DNA from 3 places in the Paenibacillus aurantius genome. Region 3 is predicted to be linked to each of the others. Evidence: predicted binding sites of a transcription regulator. Region 3 holds the regulator's gene; each other region holds the start of a gene.

Region 1 (6,101 bases), 2.4 Mb from region 3:
CATCGCGAGTGTCGCGAGCCCGCTTGTGAACGAGCTCGTGAGCAGAATGAACGTCTCGGCGATGACCCCGGGCATTTCGAAGAGCTCAGCGCCTGTCGGTCCGCCGTCATAATGCGTACGGAGAACCATATAGGTCGCGAACAGGGTTCCGAACAGAATACAGTCGGTGACGAGGAAGATCCAGAAGCCCAATACCTTCAGGCCTTCGTGGTCCTCGTGGTGGTCATGCCCATGATCGGCATGTCCCGCTGCGGCTGTTTGTGCCATTTATACATTCCCCCTTAGCGCCAATTCGGTCTCACGGACCTCTTCGGCCGGGATATAGTAGTCGGTGTCGTACGAGAAGGAGCGGGCGATGAGGCATCCGAAGACGCCGATCATGCCGGGCACGGCCATCCACATCCAGCCGAAGACGAAGCCGAAGCCGGCCACGAACCAGAAGACGGACATGATGAACGGAATGGACGAGTTTTTGGGCATATGAATCGGTTCATAGTGATCCGGACGGATTTTATCCAAGCCCTTCTCCTTCATATCCCACCAAGCGTCCTGCTCCTTCACTTCCGGCACAACGGCGAAGTTGTACACCGGAGGAGGCGAAGGAATCGACCATTCGAGCGTGCGGCCGCCCCACGTATCGCCCGTCAGGTCGCGGTCGCCCTTCTTGATGCTGTAGCTGATCTGCCATACCTGGAAGATGAACCCGATCCCCATCATAAACGCCCCCACGGTGGAGACGATGTTGTAAGGGGCCCAGCCCATGTCCCACCCGTAGGTGTACACGCGGCGGGTCATTCCCATGAAGCCGAGAGCATACTGCGGCATGAAGCACAGGTAGAAGCCGATGTTCCACAGCCAGAACGCCCATTTACCGAGACGCTCGTCGAGCTTGAAGCCGAACAGCTTAGGCCACCAGTAGTAAATCCCTGCCAGGTAGCCGAACACAACGCCGCCGATCAGCACCTGGTGGAAGTGAGCGATCAGGAAGTAGCTGTTGTGGTACTGGTAATCCGCCGGAGCCACGGCCAGCATGACCCCGGTCGCCCCGCCCACGACGAAGCACGGGATAAAAGCAAGCGTCCAAAGCATCGGCTGCTTCATCTGTATCCGTCCACGGAACATTGTAAACAGCCAGTTGAACACCTTGACCCCGGTCGGGATCCCGATGGCCATCGTCGAGATGGCGAAGAACGCGTTGACGTCCGCGCCGGCGCCCATCGTAAAGAAGTGATGGACCCAGGTAAAGAACGACAGAACCGATATGAGCATCATGGAGAACACCATGGATTTGTAGCCGAATACTTTCTTCTTAGAGAAGACGCTGACGATCTCGGAGAAGATCCCGAAGGCCGGAATGACGACGATGTACACCTCAGGGTGACCCCACATCCAGATGAGGTTGACGTACATCATCGGGTTGCCGCCGCCGTCAAGCGTAAAGAAGTGGGCGCCCAGGAACCGGTCGAGGAACAGAAGCGCCAGGGTAACGGTCAGGATCGGGAACGCGAAGATGATCATGACGCAGCTCGACAGAACCGACCAGGAGAACAGCGGCATTTTCATCATTTTCATGCCCGGTGCGCGCATCTTGAGGATGGTCACCATGAAGTTGATTCCTGTCGCCAGCGACCCGATCCCGGAGATCTGGATGCCCCAGATATAGAAGTTCTGGCCTACGCCGGGCGAGCTCGACATTTCGGAAAGAGGCGGATAGCTGAGCCAGCCGGCATCCGGCGAGCCGCCGATGACGAAGGACAGATTGAACAGCATCGCACCCATGAAGAAGAGCCAGAAGCTGAGTGCGTTAAGAAACGGATAGGCAACGTCACGCGCGCCAAGCTGAAGCGGCACGACCATGTTGAAGAGCGCGAACATCATCGGCATCGCCATGAAGAGAATCATGATCGTGCCGTGCGTCGTGAAGACCGCGTTGTAGTGCTCGGCGTTCAGGAATTCCACGTTCGGCAGCGCCAGCTGGGCGCGCATGAGCAGCGCGTCCACCCCGCCGCGGAACAGCATGAGAAGAGAGGAGATCAGGTACATGATCCCGATCTTTTTATGGTCAACGGTGGTCAGCCACTCTTTCCAGAGCCAGCCCCATTTCTTGTAATAGGTAAGAACAAAGAGAATGGCAATCATCGTCAGCGCAATGGAAACGTCCGCGCCGTAGATGAGCGGGTCGCCGGTCACGAAGAACGTGGAGGCGAAATCTTTGATTTTATCCAGCATGGGATTCCTCCCTTCCTTTCTACTTGCCCATATTCATATGGGACATATCGTGATTGCTGCCGCCACCGGTTGTTCCTTCGGATTTCCCGGCTTCCGGCTCCCCGGCTTTATGCGGGTTTCCTCCATGCTCCATGTACGAGCCACCGTTCTTGTCGACGATCTCATCAAATAGCTCCGGAGGATAGGAAGAGTAGAAGACCGGCTTCTCGACCGAGCCCGGCTTGGCCAGCTCCTGGTAGCCTTCCTTCGTCAGAGCGGCGTTCGGACCGCTGGCGATTCCCTTGGCCCATTCGTTGAACTCGGCCTGCGGCTTCGCTTCCACCTGGAACCTCATGTGGGCGAATTCCTTGCCGCTGAAGTTCGCGCCGGTGCCGTAGTATTCACCCGGCTGGTCCGCCTGCAGCCACAGCTGCATGGCCATGCCCGGCATCGTGTACGCCTGACCGCCGAGCTGAGGAACCCAGAAGGAGTTCATCGGAGCATCGGACGTCATCTGGAAGTGCACCGGAACACCTGCTGGAATCTGCACGTAGTTGACGGTTGCGATCTTCTGGTCGGGATAGGTAAACAGCCATTTCCAGTCGAGAGACGTCACCTGGATGACCAGTGGCTTCGTGTCCGCCGCTACCTTGGGCTTCGCGAGTGCGTACGTATCCCGCACCGTGTAGGCGCCGAGAATCCCGATAATGATGATGGGAATGCCCCACCAGATCGTCTCCAACAGCTTGCTGTCGTGCCAGTCCGGCTTGTAAGGAGACTTGTTGTCCGGCGTATCCCGGTACCGGTATACGATAAAGGCGAGAAGCGCCAGAACCGGGATCACGACAATCGCGCAGAGAATGACGGAGATGATAATAAGCTTTTGCTGCGTCTCGGCCACCGGCCCCTTCGGGTCGAGGACGATGAATTTGTCAGAGCAGCCGGACAGCAGCACCATGGTCATGGCGGCGGTCAAGAGCACTTTAAGGCGGCTCAGCCATTTGGTTTTGCCCATAATTCCACCCTCTCTATAAACCTCTAGAAACGTATCGTCTAATTTCTTATTCAGCATACCAGATGCGGCTCGCGCGGGAACCCCGGTTAACAAATACGTCAACATTCTGTTCCTTTTTCGACGAAAAGTGTTCAACAAATGTTCTAAATTTCACAAAGTCCCGGAAAAACAAGGCGTGGAGCCGCCGGGAAAGCGTCCGGACGGCCTTTGCGCTATGACCTTTCTCACACGCGCAACAAGGAATTAGGACACAAAAAAACCCGGCAGCCGGTTTCCCGGTGCCAGGCTTAAGGGGGCTTGACGCTCTAGGCTTACGAAAGAGCGCCGTCGTTGTGACCGCGCGCCAGGTTGTTGATCTCTTCGGCCGTTTCGGCCGGCAGGCGGTTGCGGAAATAGCTGATGATGATGTTCACGGCGTCCTCGCACTGCTCGGCGGACATGCCGGTTTGCTGCTGAACGAGCTCGACCAGCTGATGCTTCATGGGACCCTCCATCCTGCCTCGGCTCTAGAGGCTTATTTATCGGTTAGCCCCGGGCAGACCGGCCGGTCTTGTCGTGACCAGACCACCGCTCCTGCTCTGCAGGCTCTTCCGTTAGGATGCACCCGAAGCACAAAACGATACGTCCCTTGGATGGGCTACCTCTGTGCGGCCCCTCCTCTGCGTATCCCTTCGGTCCGACCGCCGCCGGTCTATTCCCGATTAGCCAGTCTATAGGCTTTCCGCAGGGAAGATGGCCCCTCTCCGGCCCTTTCCGATCCATTCTCCTTTAGAAGGCAAAAAACCGGCCCGTTCATTAGAACGGCCGGCCGTTAAGGTCGTATGGGGGAGATCCGGTTATTCCTTCTCGTCTACCTTGCGGTTATGGACCCAGCGGATCATCGTTCCGATCGTAAAAATCTGCACGCTCGCAATTAGGAAGCCGATGCCCACCATAAGGCCCAGGTTCGTATCGCGGAAGTCGCTGATCGTCATCAGGCAGAGCAGCACGCCTACGGCCAGAACACCCCATGCAATCGCTGTCATCGCCGTGTTTACTTTAGCGCCGCTTTCCTTCGAGATCTCTATGGTTTTGGCCGGATATTGTCTAAGTGCCATCTTCAACACTCCATTCCGTTGAATAGTGATGGCTTTATTGTAACACAAAAGACACGTTTCGTTCAAACTTTGTTCAATTATTTATCAAGATTTAGACAAATCTCCCGGGAGGCCCGTAAACGTGAAGGCCCGCCCTCCCGGCTCACCGGATAAAGACAGGCCTTCCCACTACACTTACGCCGCTATGCCGGGAGGCTTCGCTCCATCCAGCTTTGAATCTCTTGCTCCGTCATCGGCTTGCCGTAATAATACCCCTGCATGACATCGCAGCCCGAGGAGCGGAGGAAGGCCATCTGGGCTTCCGTCTCGACTCCCTCCGCCACCAGCCGCAGGTTCAGCTGGCGGGCCATCATAATGATAGCCAGAATGATAGCCTGCTTCGATTCCAGGTTGCTCTCCCGGATGAACAGCTGGTCGATCTTGAGCGTATCGATCGGCATCTTGTCTAGAGAACCAAGCGCGGAATACCCCGATCCGAAATCATCCATCGCCACCGTCACCCCAAGCCCGCGAAGCTCCTCCAGCTGACGGACGATGTCTTCGATGTCGTAGAGCAGCAGGGACTCCGTTATTTCAAGCTCCAAGTATTCCGGCGCCAGGGATGAGAGCTGAAGAGCCTCGCCGACCATTTCGCCCAAGTTCTGGCTCTCGAAGACCCGGATCGACAGATTGACGGCCACCTTCTGGGACGGCAGCCCCTCCTCCTGCCAGCGGCGGTTCTGGAGGCAGGCCTCCTGCAGCACCCAGCGGGTGAGAGGCACGATCAGTCCCGTTTCCTCCGCAATGGGAATAAATTCGGCGGGGGAGATCGTCCCGATGTCCGGATGTTTCCACCGGACCAGAGCCTCGACCCCGGCGGGCTGCTGGTGCCGGGCATCCCATTTGGGCTGGTACAGCACGAAGAATTCCCCCCGCACCAGCGCCCGGCGCATGTCCTTCTCCAGGCCGAGCTTCCGGACAAGCCGGCGGTCCATCTCTTCGTTGAACACGCGGTGCCGGTTCTTTCCCGAGGTCTTCGCCTGGTACATGGCGGTGTCCGCCGTTTTCATCAGCGCCGCACGCGTGGAGCCGTGCTCCGGAGCCAGGCTGATGCCGATGCTCCCGGTCACATAAAGCTCATGACCGCCCAACCGGTAAGGCTGCTTGATCACGGCGAGCAGTGACTGGGCGAGCTCCTCCGCCTGCACGAGCCCGGCGGAAGGAGCGGCAATCAGGAACTCGTCCCCGCCCAACCGAAAGACCGTGTTGGCCTTCCCGGCAGCGGCCGACACCCGCAGCGCAACCTCTTGAATCAACAGGTCGCCCACATCATGGCCAAGCGTATCGTTAATCGTTTTGAACCGGTCCAGATCGAGAAACAGCACCGCCGCCTCTTTCCCGCCGGTCAGCTCCAGCCGGTCGAAGTAACGGATCAAGTCATGGCGGTTCGGCAGGCCGGTCAAGGCATCCTGAAACGCCATCTTCTCCAGCACATGCCGGTCGAAATACATGGCCCCCCAGGAGACGGCGAGAATAAGAAAAGTAGCCACGGTCACCGCGGCCAGCAGAAACAACTTGCCCGACATATCCATCCCGGCTTGATGGGCGATCGGGCCCATGGAATGGTACATAGCCGCCCTCATGCCCGTGTAATGCATCCCGCAGATGGCCAGTCCCATGATCACCGCGGAGCCGCCTTTCCACCAGGAAGCGGAAGGCTTATGCCGGAAACGGATGAAGAGGAACAAGGCGGCGTAAGAAGCCGCCAGGGCAATTCCCGCGGATAGCGCCCACAAGGAGGG
Region 2 (6,101 bases), 2.0 Mb from region 3:
GAAACCCTCTGCCGGACGAAGGGCAGAAGGCCGGACAAGCTCCAAACAGGGGAGACAGCCGAATCGACTTTTTTGAAAGCTCTTCGCCTGAAGAGTTTTTTCCTATTTTATGCAAAGAATGTGATGAAGAGTGAAGCAGCTAGGGTTAAGACGAAGGGGACGCAGCTGGCTGGAGAAGCATTTATCGGGAGAATCGATGGATTACCGGCAGATTCTCGCCCTGTTTCTTCCGATTCTGATTGACCAGGCCTTTATCGTGGGTCTTAATCTGGTGAATACCGCCATGATCAGCTCCTCGGGAGTGGCGGCGATCAGCGCCGTGAGCACGGTGGATTCGCTGAATATTTTTCTGATCAATGTCTTTGTGGCGGTGGCCACCGGCGGGACCGTCATTGTGGCGCAGTACAAAGGAAGCGGAGACCTGCCGATGGTGTCAAAAGCCGCTTCGGCCGCCGTGGCGTCGGTCTCCCTGCTGGCCCTCGCGGTCGGGCTGCTCTTGATCGTTCTGCAGCATCCGGCCTTGAATCTGCTGTTCGGGTCGGCGGACGAAGAGGTGAGGGCCAACGCCAAAATATACCTCACCGGCAGCGGGCTGTCGTATCTCGGCATCGGCATCGTTCAAGCGGTGAGCGGGGTCATGCGGGGTGTCGGTCGCACGAGGGTGTCGCTTGCCCTGTCGCTCATCATGAACGTCATCTACGTCCTGCTGAACGTCGTGTTCCTCTACCTGCTCGACATGGGGGTGCTCGGCATGACCATCGCCGTTAACCTGGCCCGCTACACGGCGGCGCTCTGCGCCCTTGTCTATGTGCTGCGGATGGAGGTAACCCTGCATCTGCGCCTTCAGGAGCTCTTCCATGTGTCTTGGTCGATGCTCAAGCGGATTCTGTACATCGGGCTTCCATTTGCGGCGGAGCAGATGTTCTTCCACGGGGGCAAAATCCTAACCCAGGTCTTCATCGTCAGCCTCGGCACCTATGCCATTGCGACGAATGCCATCAGCAACACCATTGCCATGCTGTACCAGATCCCGGCGGGCGCCCTGTCCTTGACCATCGTAACGGTTGTGGGGCAGTGTATGGGAGGACGCAACGTCGAGGACGCGCGCAAATTCATCCGGGTTTTTCTTTGGCTCGGGTCGTTCTCATTCGTTATCATGCTGGCGATCCTTATGCCGCTGTTTCATCCGCTGGTCAGCCTGTTTCACCCGCCGGCGGAAATTCTCCACGACCTGTATTGGGTTATTCTAATCAATGCCCTGGCGCAAATTCCGCTCTGGGCGATCAGCTTTATCCTGCCTTCGGGGCTTCGGGCCGCAGGCGATTCCCGCTTCACCTCGCTTACGTCGATGCTCACGATGTGGCTCTTCCGCATTGTGCTCGGGTACGTACTAGGCATCGTACTCGGCTTCGGCATTATCGGGGTATGGGCGGCGATGAACGGAGAGTGGGGAGTGAGGGGCCTGCTGTTCCTGTGGCGGTTCCGGGGGAAGAAGTGGTACGCGCATAAGCTCATCTAAAATAGAGCGAAAACGAGCAATAAACGGCATCTCTAGAACCTGGACCCTTTGGGGGGATGGGTTCTAGAGATGCCTTTTTATATAGGCCAGGGGGCTTGTTAGCCCTCCACAAAGCTGGCAGAGGTTCATCACAGGTTCGCAACATTCCCCTGTTACACTAGGTCTCATTAAGGTTCACATGGGGGAAACGAACATGGAAGATAATCTTTACCGCTTCATTCTGCTTCTCGCTCTGGCCGGAACGATCCTTGGGTTGATTTCCGGAATTACCGCCGCCTGGCTTCCCTATCTTAGAAGCGCCAAGTCGGTGCGGAGAGCCTCGTCTTTTCTGCTTCTGTTGGCGGGGCTCGCCCTGGCCGCCGGCCTGCTGACCGATGCCGCCTATATCGGGATCGGAATCCGCGGCAGCTGGTGGGCGGTGGAGGGCATGGCCTTAACGGTCCTTCCGCTTCTTCTCGCCGTCCAGCTTGGCGTCGGGCTGCTGACGATGCCCCGGCTGGCCCGGCTGAGACGGATGCCGGAAGAGGAGATTGTCCGGTCGGATGTGCTGGCGGATCCCTGGTTAACGGTGCCGCTGCTCGCCGGTGCGGCCGGGTCGGGCCTCCATCTGGTCCGCCAGCTTTTTGCCCAGCCGGTCCTTCCCGGCTTGACGGAGATCATCCTGAGCCAGGGCCTGGCGTGTCTTCTGGCCGGGATCCCGCTAATCATGGCCCGCCGCAGGCACCGTCTGGTTCTCGCGGGACGCGGAAGGAGGAAGGCGTGGCAAAGACTTCTTAAGCATACCGGTTTTGTGGTTGCAGGGGCGGCCGTCGTGATGGCCGTCTTCGTCGTCTATGTGGTCGCGGGAGGCTCGGCGTCCAAGCTTCCGGAAGCGTACGACATGATGAATCATGACGGGCTGGACGAAGGGGGAGGTCCTCCGACGCAGTTGGCCGCCAGGGGAGAGCATGCTGGGCACGGAGCCGCGCATAGCGGCGCCGGGGTGGAAGTCGCCGAGCTCACGGGGGACATCTCCGCTCCGGCGGATGTCCGCTTCGAGCTGACGGCCCAGCGGACCGAGCTTACTCTTGCTTCGGGGGCCAAGGTCGAGGCGTGGACCTATAACGGGGAAGCGGTGCCCGAGCTTCGGGTGAAGGAAGGGCAAATGGTCGAGGTGGTATTGGCCAACCGGGATGTGGAGGCGGGCGTTTCCATCCACTGGCACGGTTATGATGTGCCCAATGCAATGGACGGCATTCCGGGCATGACCCAGAACGCCGTCAAGCCCGGCGAATCGTTCCGCTATAAATTCCGGGCGAAGCAGACCGGAACCTACTGGTTTCACTCTCACCAGCAGTCCTCCGAGCAGGTGGAGAAAGGGCTGTTCGGCAGGCTGATCGTCGAACCGGCCGAGGAGCCCTCCCCGTATGACGTGGAAGAAACGATTGTCCTTCACCGGTGGAAGACGGACCGGGGGTATCGGACCGCTTTTGGGCTGGAGGATGGGACGCGGACGCTTCCAATCCCTTCCGGGCGAACGGTCCGGCTGCGGATAATCAACACGGATAACCTTTCTGCGGCTTATCTGCTTCAGGGAACGCTCTATGCCGTGACGGCGATAGACGGGACGCCGATCCGGCAAGCCGCCCTCCTGCCGGAGAACACGTCGTTTCAGATCGGCTCGGGAGGACGGTACGATCTTACTTTCCGGATGCCGGGAGGCCCGGTTTATTTGAAGGCGGGGGCGGCGGACGACCCAGAGGGGCCGGTGCTGGTGCTCTCGCCGGACAACGATGCCCCGGCTCCCGTATTTCAGCCGCCCTCCGGAAGCTTCGATCCCGGCAGTTACGGGCTTGCGGCGGAGAACGGAGTGACGACAAAGACCGCAAAGTTTGACCGCGAGTTCCGGATGATCTTCGGCAACCGGATGGGCTTTTATAACGGGGTGTTTCATTTCCTGTGGACGATTAACGGCCGGGTGCTTCCCGATACGCCGACCTTCGTCGTCAAAGAAGGGGAGAAGGTGAAGATGACCTTCGTGAACCGCAGCCTGGCGGAGCATCCCATGCATCTCCACGGCCACCATATGACCGTGCTGAAGCACAACGGGAAGCGGGTCGCGACTCCCTGGATAACCGATACTTTAAATGTGGCCCCGGGGGATACGTACGAGGTCGGGTTCGTCGCCGATAATCCGGGCATGTGGATGGATCACTGCCACAACCTCTATCACGCGGCCACCGGCATGATCCTTCATCTCATGTACGACGGGGTGCGGCCTTCCTATGAAGCGGGGACGCGTTCCGGCAATTTGCCGGATTGACCGGCTCTGCGAGCGCCGAATAGACCCCGTACCGCCCCGAATGAAACCGCGTCAAATGGCATACGCTAAGCCTGTCCCGATACGGACGGGCTTTTTTTGGGCAGGTTCCCCTTGCGTAAAGCAGAGAGCGAAGCTGCCAAAAAAAGATGGTGATTTTTTTGCGGAAAAGAATGAAAAGTTTAACGTTTAGGTATACAATGGAAGGAGTAGCGATCGTGTTCACCGCTGATCATGTGAAAGCTTCTTCTTGTAAGATGTGAAGTTTTTCACTTGCCACTATATGTGAATGGATTCACTAGATGGAAAAACGGCCTTGCGACACGGATAGGACCCCATTCGCTGCACATCACGAGTTGATTGAGGAGGAGCGTTGACATGTTGGAAACGAAAGAAAAGGAAACGGAAGCCGTAGCCGCAACCGAGCCTGCCGCCGCTAGACCGGATGTTCTGGAACAGCTGCTGAAGCCGGAGGTTCAAGAAGCGCTGACGGTTCTCGTGGATCAGCTGCCGAAGCTGGCCGAGATGATGACCCTCATGACCAAAACCTATGACCTGGCCCAGAAGGTAGCTTCGGACCGCGTCCTGATCCAAGATATGGTCGGAGGCTTTATGGAAGTAGCCAAGCCGATTGAAGAGAAGGTCAAGCACCTGGCCTCCGCCGCGATCGAAGCCAACGACCGGGCCGAGAAGAGCGACGAAACGATCGGCCTGTTCGGCATGCTGCGCCTCTTGAAGGATCCCGAGTTGCAGAAAATGCTGCGCTTTGGCCAATCCTATCTGGACATCCTAAGCGAGAGAAAACGGGGGGAGGACCACCATGAGTAAGCAAATTCTGATTCTGGGCGCCGGCTACGGCGGCCTGCTGAGCGCGCTGTCCGCCCGTGCCAACCTTTCGCCGCAGGAAGCGACGATTACCGTGATCAACCGGGTAGGCTCCCACCAGATCATCACCGAGCTTCACCGTCTGGCGGCAGGCAACGTCGCTGAGAAGGCGGTGGCTCTTCCTCTGGAGAAGCTGCTTAAGGATAAAGAGATTAACCTGAAGGTCGGCTCGGTTCAAGCGATTGACGTGGAAGGACGCAAGGTTACCCTCGAGGACGGCACCTTCTACCGCTACGATGCCCTCGTGATGGCGCTCGGCAGCGAAACGAACTACTTCGGCATCCCGGGCTTGCAGGAGAACAGCCTCACGCTGAAATCCGTTGCCGATGCGAACCGCATCTTCGCCCATGTGAAGGACCGCATCCGCGAATACAGCGTGAGCGGCAACAAAGCCGACGCAACCTTCGTGATCGGCGGCGGCGGCCTGACGGGCGTCGAGCTGGTCGGGGAGCTGGCGGACGAGCTGCCGGGCATCTGCCGCCAGTACGGTGTGGACTTCGCCGACGTGTCCCTTTACCTCGTAGAGGCCATGCCGACCATTCTGCCGATCTTCTCGGCGGATTTGATCCAGCGGGCCACCACGAGCCTCGAGAGCCGCGGAGTTCAGTTCCTGACTGGGCTGCCGATCACGGAAGTGAACGGAGCTGTGGTCAGCCTGAAGGACGGGCGCACGATCGAAGCGGGCACCGTCGTTTGGACCGGCGGCGTACAAGGCAGCACACTCGTGGCGAACAGCGGCGTGGAAGTTAACCGCGGCCGCGCTACCGTTAACGAGTTCCTGCAATCCGTTTCCCACCCGGACGTGTTCCTGGCCGGCGACTGCGCGGTCGTCTTCGGTCCGGAAGGCCGCCCTTATCCGCCTACGGCCCAGCTGGCCTGGCAGATGGGCGAGCTGGTTGGCGCCAACATCGCGGCTCATTTCCGCAGCGGCAAAATGGCCTCCTTCCAGCCGGTGTTCTCCGGTACTCTCGCGAGCCTGGGCCGCAAGGACGGCATCGGCGCCATCGGCGAAACGGGCATCGAGTTGAAGGGCCTTCCCGCTTCCCTCATGAAGAAAGCGAGCAATGCCCGCTATCTGACGCACATCAACGGATTGTTTGCCCTGGCTTACTAATAGCCGGCCTGCACGATCCGGACACATTCATTCACCGCCAACCGTTTCCCCGGCCGCGTGCCGCCCGGGGGAGCGGTTTTTCTATTGCCATGACGGACAAGTCCGGTCTGCCCGATCGTATGGCAGGCCTATGTAGCAAGGGGCGGATCAGCGGGTAATCTATAGGAGAAAGCATTTCACCGATAGAAGGGAGAGGCAGGCATGAACATGATTCAGGAGGGCAATGCGTTTCTCATAAAGGAAGGAGACGAGGTGGTCGGGGAGGTGACCTTCCGGATGGCCGG
Region 3 (6,101 bases):
ACTTACCGTGCAGAGGCTGGCGGCTCTTTTTCAGGACGAGACGACCGATCTGGCCTGGTTTATGACCGAGCAAGGGAAGCGCAAGGAAATGACGGTGACCCTGGACCCGGATCACTATAAATACTTCCGCCAGTTCGCTTTGAATGTCGAAGATTGGGGAGAGGAAGAGCTTGAACGGAGCGAGGAGCAGGTCAAAGAGCATCTGGCCGTTGAGTTTGAACCCTTCTACGAGCGAATCAAGAGCTCCCTCGCGACGAAATTCGAGGTGTTCGAAGAGAGAAAAGCCCAAGACCAGATGATCCAGGAGGTTACCTCTTCCTTCGAAGAAGACCGGCATTTGATGATTGAAGCGGGGACAGGGACCGGGAAATCCCTGGGTTACTTGGTGCCGGCCCTGTATTACGGCATTCAGAACGAGAAGAAGGTTCTCGTCAGTACCCATACCATCAACCTACAGGAGCAGCTGAAGCAGAGGGATCTTCCTCTTCTCCATGAAATTTTTCCGGTTCCGTTCCGGGCCGCCCTGCTTAAAGGAAGGAGCCACTACCTGTGTCTCCGGAAGTTCGAGCAGAAGGTAACCTACGCCGAATATGAGAACCGCCGCGAGGATCTGATCACCGCGGCCCAGATGATTGTCTGGCTGACTGAGACGGGAAGCGGGGACGAGGAGGAATTGCACTTTGGACCGAGGGGCGGCGAATTCTGGCGGACGGTGGCTAGTGACACGGACTCCTGTCTCAACCGGAGCTGCCCATGGTTCAAGAAATGCTACTATCACCGCGCCCGCAATGAAGCCCAGACCGCGGATGTCGTGATCACCAATCACTCCATGCTCTTCACGGATATCAAAGCGGAGAACCGGCTGCTGCCTGCCTATAAGCACCTGGTGATCGACGAGGCCCATCATTTTGAAGAGGTGGCGAGCAAGCATCTGGGGCTGGACGTCCAATACCTATCGATCCTGAACACCATCTCCTGGCTGTTCAAAGACAGCAAGATGGGCCAGCTTCCGATGCTGAGAGCCAAAATCAGCCGTTCGGACGATTTGTTCCAGGAAACGGCGGCCCGCTGGTGCGAAACGATCGATTCCTTCTATCCGAAATTAATGGAGATTAAGGAGCAATGGGAGGAGCTTGCTTCGTTATTCTATGACGTGCTGGCCGCTAATAGTGACGGGCAGGCGGGAGAGGCGGGTCAGCTGGTCTACCGGGTAAAGGACGAGGCTCTTCCTTCCCAGTGGGGCACGCTGGTCGCCATGGAAGAGAGCCTATTTGACTCCCTCAGCTCGGTTCTTCGTCAATTGGACAAGCTTCTGGCCGATGTGAAAGAAGTTCAGGAGGTTGTGGATGCCCAGAGCCTCGTTACAGACCTGGGGGGCACAGTGAAGGAGCTGTACCGCCATCGGGACGCCCTCCGTTTCTTTATGAAACGGTCGGATCCGGACTACGTCTACTGGATGGAAGCCGGCACTTATTACAAGATGAAATCGCTCCAGCTGGTCAGCGTCCCCGTGAGCGTGTCCCGTATGCTGCAGGAGCATTTCTTCGAGGCCAAGGACAGCGTGATAATGACCTCCGCTACCCTGTCGGTGGATAAGAAGTTTGACTATACCGCCGATCAGTTCGGCTTGAATGGGGAAAAAGCCAAGGAAAAGCTCCGTACGGTCTTGCTTCCTTCTCCGTTCAATTACCGCAAGCAGGCTCTGGTCTGCGTTCCCCGGGACTTCCCGGGGGTAAAAGGGCCTGGAGGAGAAGGACTTTTCCTTGAGAAGCTTGTCCAATCGCTAGCCGATGTCGCCCGTACTACCCAAGGCCGCATGCTCGTGCTCTTCACCTCCTACCGGATGCTTAAACAGGTACATGCGGAGCTGAGGGAGCGGCTGCTGCCCGAAGGGATCCAAGTGCTGGGTCAAGGCATTGACAGCGGGAACCGGAGCAAGCTGACCAAGCTCTTTCAAACCGGGGGGCCGAGTGTCCTGCTCGGCACAAGCAGCTTCTGGGAAGGCGTTGATATTCCGGGAGAAGCCCTGACGTGCCTGGCGATCGTTCGTCTGCCGTTTCAGCCTCCTACTCATCCGGTCGTGGAAGCAAAATGCGACCAGATCAAGAAGAACAACCAGAACCCGTTCATGAAGCTGTCGGTTCCTCAAGCCGTCATCCGGTTCAAGCAGGGGTTCGGTCGGTTGGTGCGAACGGCTCAGGATAAAGGAATCGTTATTTTATATGATACCCGGGTGATCGACACCCAGTATGGCAAATACTTTCTTTATTCGCTGCCCGGACCCAAGATTGAGAGCATGACCTCTGCCCAAATGGCGCCGCGGATCAAGGAATGGATGGAGGGGGAGCCGGTATGAAAACCATGAAAATATCCGAGGCCGTCGTCAGGCGGCTTCCCATATATTTGCGTTACTTAAATGAGCTGAGGATGAAGGATGTCCAGACGGTTTCCTCCCAGGATTTGGGGCATAAGCTGGATCTGAATCCGGCCCAAATCCGAAAGGACCTTGCTTATTTCGGAGAGTTCGGGAAGAAGGGCATCGGGTACGACGTCGGATACCTGATTGAGAAGATCCGGCAGATTCTTAAGCTGGATCAGTATATTAACGTTGCCTTGGTCGGAGCCGGTAATCTGGGCCGGGCCTTGAGCAACTATAACGCCTATCTGAAGGACAACATGAAGATCGTCGCCGTGTTCGACTCCATGCCCGACAAAATCGGACAGCAAATCAACAACCTGACGGTAAAACCGATGTCCGAGCTCGTGGAAACGATTCAGGCTAACAAAGTTCGGATAGGCATCATCACCGTGCCGGCGTCGGAAGCCCAGAAGGTGGCGGATGATTTTGTGAAATCCGGAGTGGAGGCTATCCTTAACTTTGCGCCCATCATTATTCGGGTGCCGGCCGAAATCCGGGTGCATTACGCTGATTTTACCACCGAGCTGCAGAGCTTGGCTTACTATTTGGATTAAGCCGGTTTATCGGCCAATAAAATAAACGGAGCACCGGTTACCCGGGCTCCGTTTTCTATAGTAAGGAATTTTAAGTTTATGCGTAGCGGAGAACGATGCTTTCCAGAATATTGGCGACGTCCTCACAGGCGTCGGTTGTGTCTTCCAGACGCTCGTAGGTTTCCTTGATCTTAAAGTCGGTATAGGGATCCTTCTGGGCGGTGAAAATGGCCCGGATGCCTTCGCGCATCAGCTTGTCCGCTTCATTTTCGAGCGAGTTGATCTGGAGGGTATGCTCTGTAATCTGCATGTATTTCTTCTTGGAGAGGAGCTTAAAGGCGTCCAGAATATGCTGACAGGACGAGACGATAATGGCCGAGAATTCCTTCATATAAGAGTCCGACTGCTCGATGTTCAGGTAATCGAACCGGGCGATGGTGGCCTCGATGCCATCCAGCACGTCATCCATGGTCATGGCCAATTCCATAATGTCCTCTCGGTCAATGGGGGTGATGAACACTTTGTTTAAGCCTTTGTAAATCTGGTGGGTGATGGCGTCTCCCTTGTGCTCCAGATCCTTAAGCTTGTCGTAGTACGTTGCGGGCGGCTTGTCGCCATTCATGGCTTGACGGAACAGATGGGCGGCTTCCAATGTATTTTGGGCTGCATCGATCAGCAGCATGAAGAAGTCGGTTTCTCCCTTTTTGCTTGTAAACATTCCAAGTTACCCCCTAATTATGGTCCTGCCGATTAGTTTGTTCATAAATTTTAAAATAGCATACATGTCCTTCCGAATGCAATGTTCGGGTGCCGGAAAGGGGATCTTTTCTTGATTTTGCGAAGGTGAAGAGGTACATTAAAAAAGTGCTGGAATCCAGAACGGAAAGGAAAGGTGCAAGTGAGCAAAACTTTGGTCAAAAACGGCCTGTTCCTGACAGCGGATGAAACTTGTCCGTTAATCGAGGGTTACATGGAAATAGATGGGGACACCATCTCCTACATAGGTAAGGATGCCCCGGCGGAGGGAGCCGATTACGGGGAAATAGTGGACGGACGCAACCGACTCTACATGCCGGGGCTGGTAAATACGCACGGCCATGCGGCGATGTCTTTGTTGAGGGGCGTGGGAGACGATCTTGCGCTGCAAGTTTGGCTGCAGGAAAAAATGTGGCCGAACGAAGCGCGGTTTACCTCCAAGGACGTCAAATGGGGAACCCTTCTATCCCAATTGGAGATGGTAAAGGGCGGTACTACCTCCTTCGTTGATATGTACGACCACATGAACGAAGTGGCCCAGGCGGTGGAGCTTTCCGGAATGAGAGGCGTCCTGACACGGGGAGTGATCGGACTATGCCCTCCTGAGGTTCAGCAGGCCAAGCTCGCCGAAGCGAAGCAGTTCGCACGGGATTGGCATGGCAAGGCGGAGGGACGGATTACCACAATGATGGCCCCCCATGCTCCCTACACCTGTCCGCCTGACTATATAGAGAAGATTGTCGACGCCGCGCACGAGCTGGATCTGCCGCTTCATACCCATATGTCCGAAACGGCGCGGGAAGTGGCAGAGAACGAGAGCGAGTACGGGCTTCGTCCCGTTGCTCATCTGGAGAAGCTTGGAGTGTTCTCGCGTCCCTGTCTGGTGGCCCATGGCGTTCATCTGAACGATGAAGAAATTGGGGTGCTGGCAAAATACGACGTCCGGGTTTCCCACAATCCCGGAAGCAATCTGAAGCTGGCGAGCGGGGTGGCCCGCGTTCCCGATCTGCTGGCCCGCGGGGTTAAAGTCTCCCTCGGCACGGACGGAGCGGCGAGCAACAATAACCTCGATATGTTCGAAGAGATGCGCCTGGCCGCCCTGATCCACAAAGGGGTTTCCGGCGATCCGACAGCGGTACCTGCTGCGATTGCCTTGCAGCTCGGCACCACCATGGGGGCCGAATCGATTTGGCTCCAGAAGGTGGGAAGCTTGGCCGCAGGCATGAAGGCCGATTTTATTGCTCTAGATCTGGATCAGCCGCATTTCCTGCCCGCCTCCAATTATTTGTCCCATGTGATTTACTCGGCTTCCGCCAAGGATGTGACCGACGTATGGGTGGACGGAAAGCAGCTGGTCCGCAAAGGGAAGTGCCTGACGCTGGATGAAGAAAAAATCAAAGCCGAGTTCAAGAGCCGGTACAGCCGGTTAATGGAAGGATAAGAATAGTATAGTGGAATAGCAGCCTGACGGAGGTGAATCGTGCGGAGGAAATGGAGAATAGCGGCTGCCCTGTCCCTGCTAGTCCTGCTGCTGGGGATCGCCGGTTACCGTTTCTACACGATAATCCAATCGGATACGTGGAAGGAAGAGGATACCGCGATCCAGAAGGCGAAGGAGAAGGCGGGCTTGGTTACTACTGATAAGGTAGAGCCTTTTGTGGGGGATCGCCCGTACATGATCGTGAGCGGGGATAACGCGGAAGGAAAGAAGCTCATAGTCTGGGTAAGCGAGACCGAGGTTCACTCGGAGCTGGCGGACAACGGGATGGCACGGGAAGCAGCCAGACAGAAGGTTCTTCAAACCAAGCCGGAGGCCGAAATTATGCGGATCACGCCCGGGAAATTGGAGAACACGTACTGCTGGCAGGTGTTTTATAAGGCTGAGAAAGATGGAAAGAAGCGGCTCTATTACGATTACTACCAGTTTAAGGATGGAAGTTTACTAGACACCTGGACGCTAAGTCTGCAATAAATCAGCCAAAAACCCCGGAATCTTCCGGGGTTTTCCTATAAATTCACAAATCAGTCAAGCAATTTGCTATCATTTGTGCTATACTACTTGTATATCATTTTTTGAATAGAAAGGCGGACGATAATGAAGTTGCGAATATTGCCGATGTTGGTAGCTGTGTTAACTTCCACTGTGATTCTGTTTGGCGGCTGGTTTGTCTACAGAAGTTATGCCATGGAAAACCCGCTTGCCCAGATCGTCAACCGCGCCCAGGGCGTGGAGCAGGTTAAGTCCGATTTTAGCAAAGATTCCGTAACGGTTCACTTGAAATTGTCTCAGGATGCGAGCTTACGGGATATATACCGGCAAATTACCACCGATGGAGCTTCGATTATCGGCTCCCGCAAAGTCAAACTGGAGCTCGAAAGCGACTCCTCCCCGG

Evidence for each region. Region 3 encodes Rex, which represses fermentation and respiration genes when NADH is low (regulators of the CRP and FNR family bind a similar motif). Its sites were predicted from a motif close to TTGTGAAATATTTCACAA; they were not measured.
Region 1: the regulator Rex is predicted to act here: its motif matches at 3,362-3,379, upstream of qoxA (cytochrome aa3 quinol oxidase subunit II).
Region 2: the regulator Rex is predicted to act here: its motif matches at 4,076-4,093, upstream of MJA45_RS25725 (DUF1641 domain-containing protein).

The regions. Positions count from the first base shown of each region.
Region 1 covers NZ_CP130318.1:6,127,029-6,133,129, forward strand. The annotation lists gene cyoC (cytochrome o ubiquinol oxidase subunit III) at 1-267, opposite strand, end outside; gene MJA45_RS27760 (cbb3-type cytochrome c oxidase subunit I) at 268-2,229, opposite strand; gene qoxA (cytochrome aa3 quinol oxidase subunit II) at 2,249-3,223, opposite strand; gene MJA45_RS27770 (hypothetical protein) at 3,535-3,705, opposite strand; gene MJA45_RS27775 (hypothetical protein) at 4,060-4,320, opposite strand; gene MJA45_RS27780 (putative bifunctional diguanylate cyclase/phosphodiesterase) at 4,503-6,101, opposite strand, start outside.
Region 2 covers NZ_CP130318.1:5,698,186-5,704,286, reverse strand. The annotation lists gene MJA45_RS25735 (MATE family efflux transporter) at 131-1,519, shown strand; gene MJA45_RS25730 (multicopper oxidase family protein) at 1,713-3,821, shown strand; gene MJA45_RS25725 (DUF1641 domain-containing protein) at 4,197-4,646, shown strand; gene MJA45_RS25720 (NAD(P)/FAD-dependent oxidoreductase) at 4,639-5,817, shown strand; gene MJA45_RS25715 (GNAT family N-acetyltransferase) at 6,019-6,101, shown strand, end outside.
Region 3 covers NZ_CP130318.1:3,700,716-3,706,816, reverse strand. The annotation lists gene dinG (ATP-dependent DNA helicase DinG) at 1-2,356, shown strand, start outside; gene MJA45_RS16585 (redox-sensing transcriptional repressor Rex) at 2,353-2,973, shown strand; gene MJA45_RS16580 (DUF47 domain-containing protein) at 3,050-3,670, opposite strand; gene MJA45_RS16575 (amidohydrolase) at 3,845-5,149, shown strand; gene MJA45_RS16570 (cell wall elongation regulator TseB-like domain-containing protein) at 5,189-5,680, shown strand; gene MJA45_RS16565 (hypothetical protein) at 5,837-6,101, shown strand, end outside.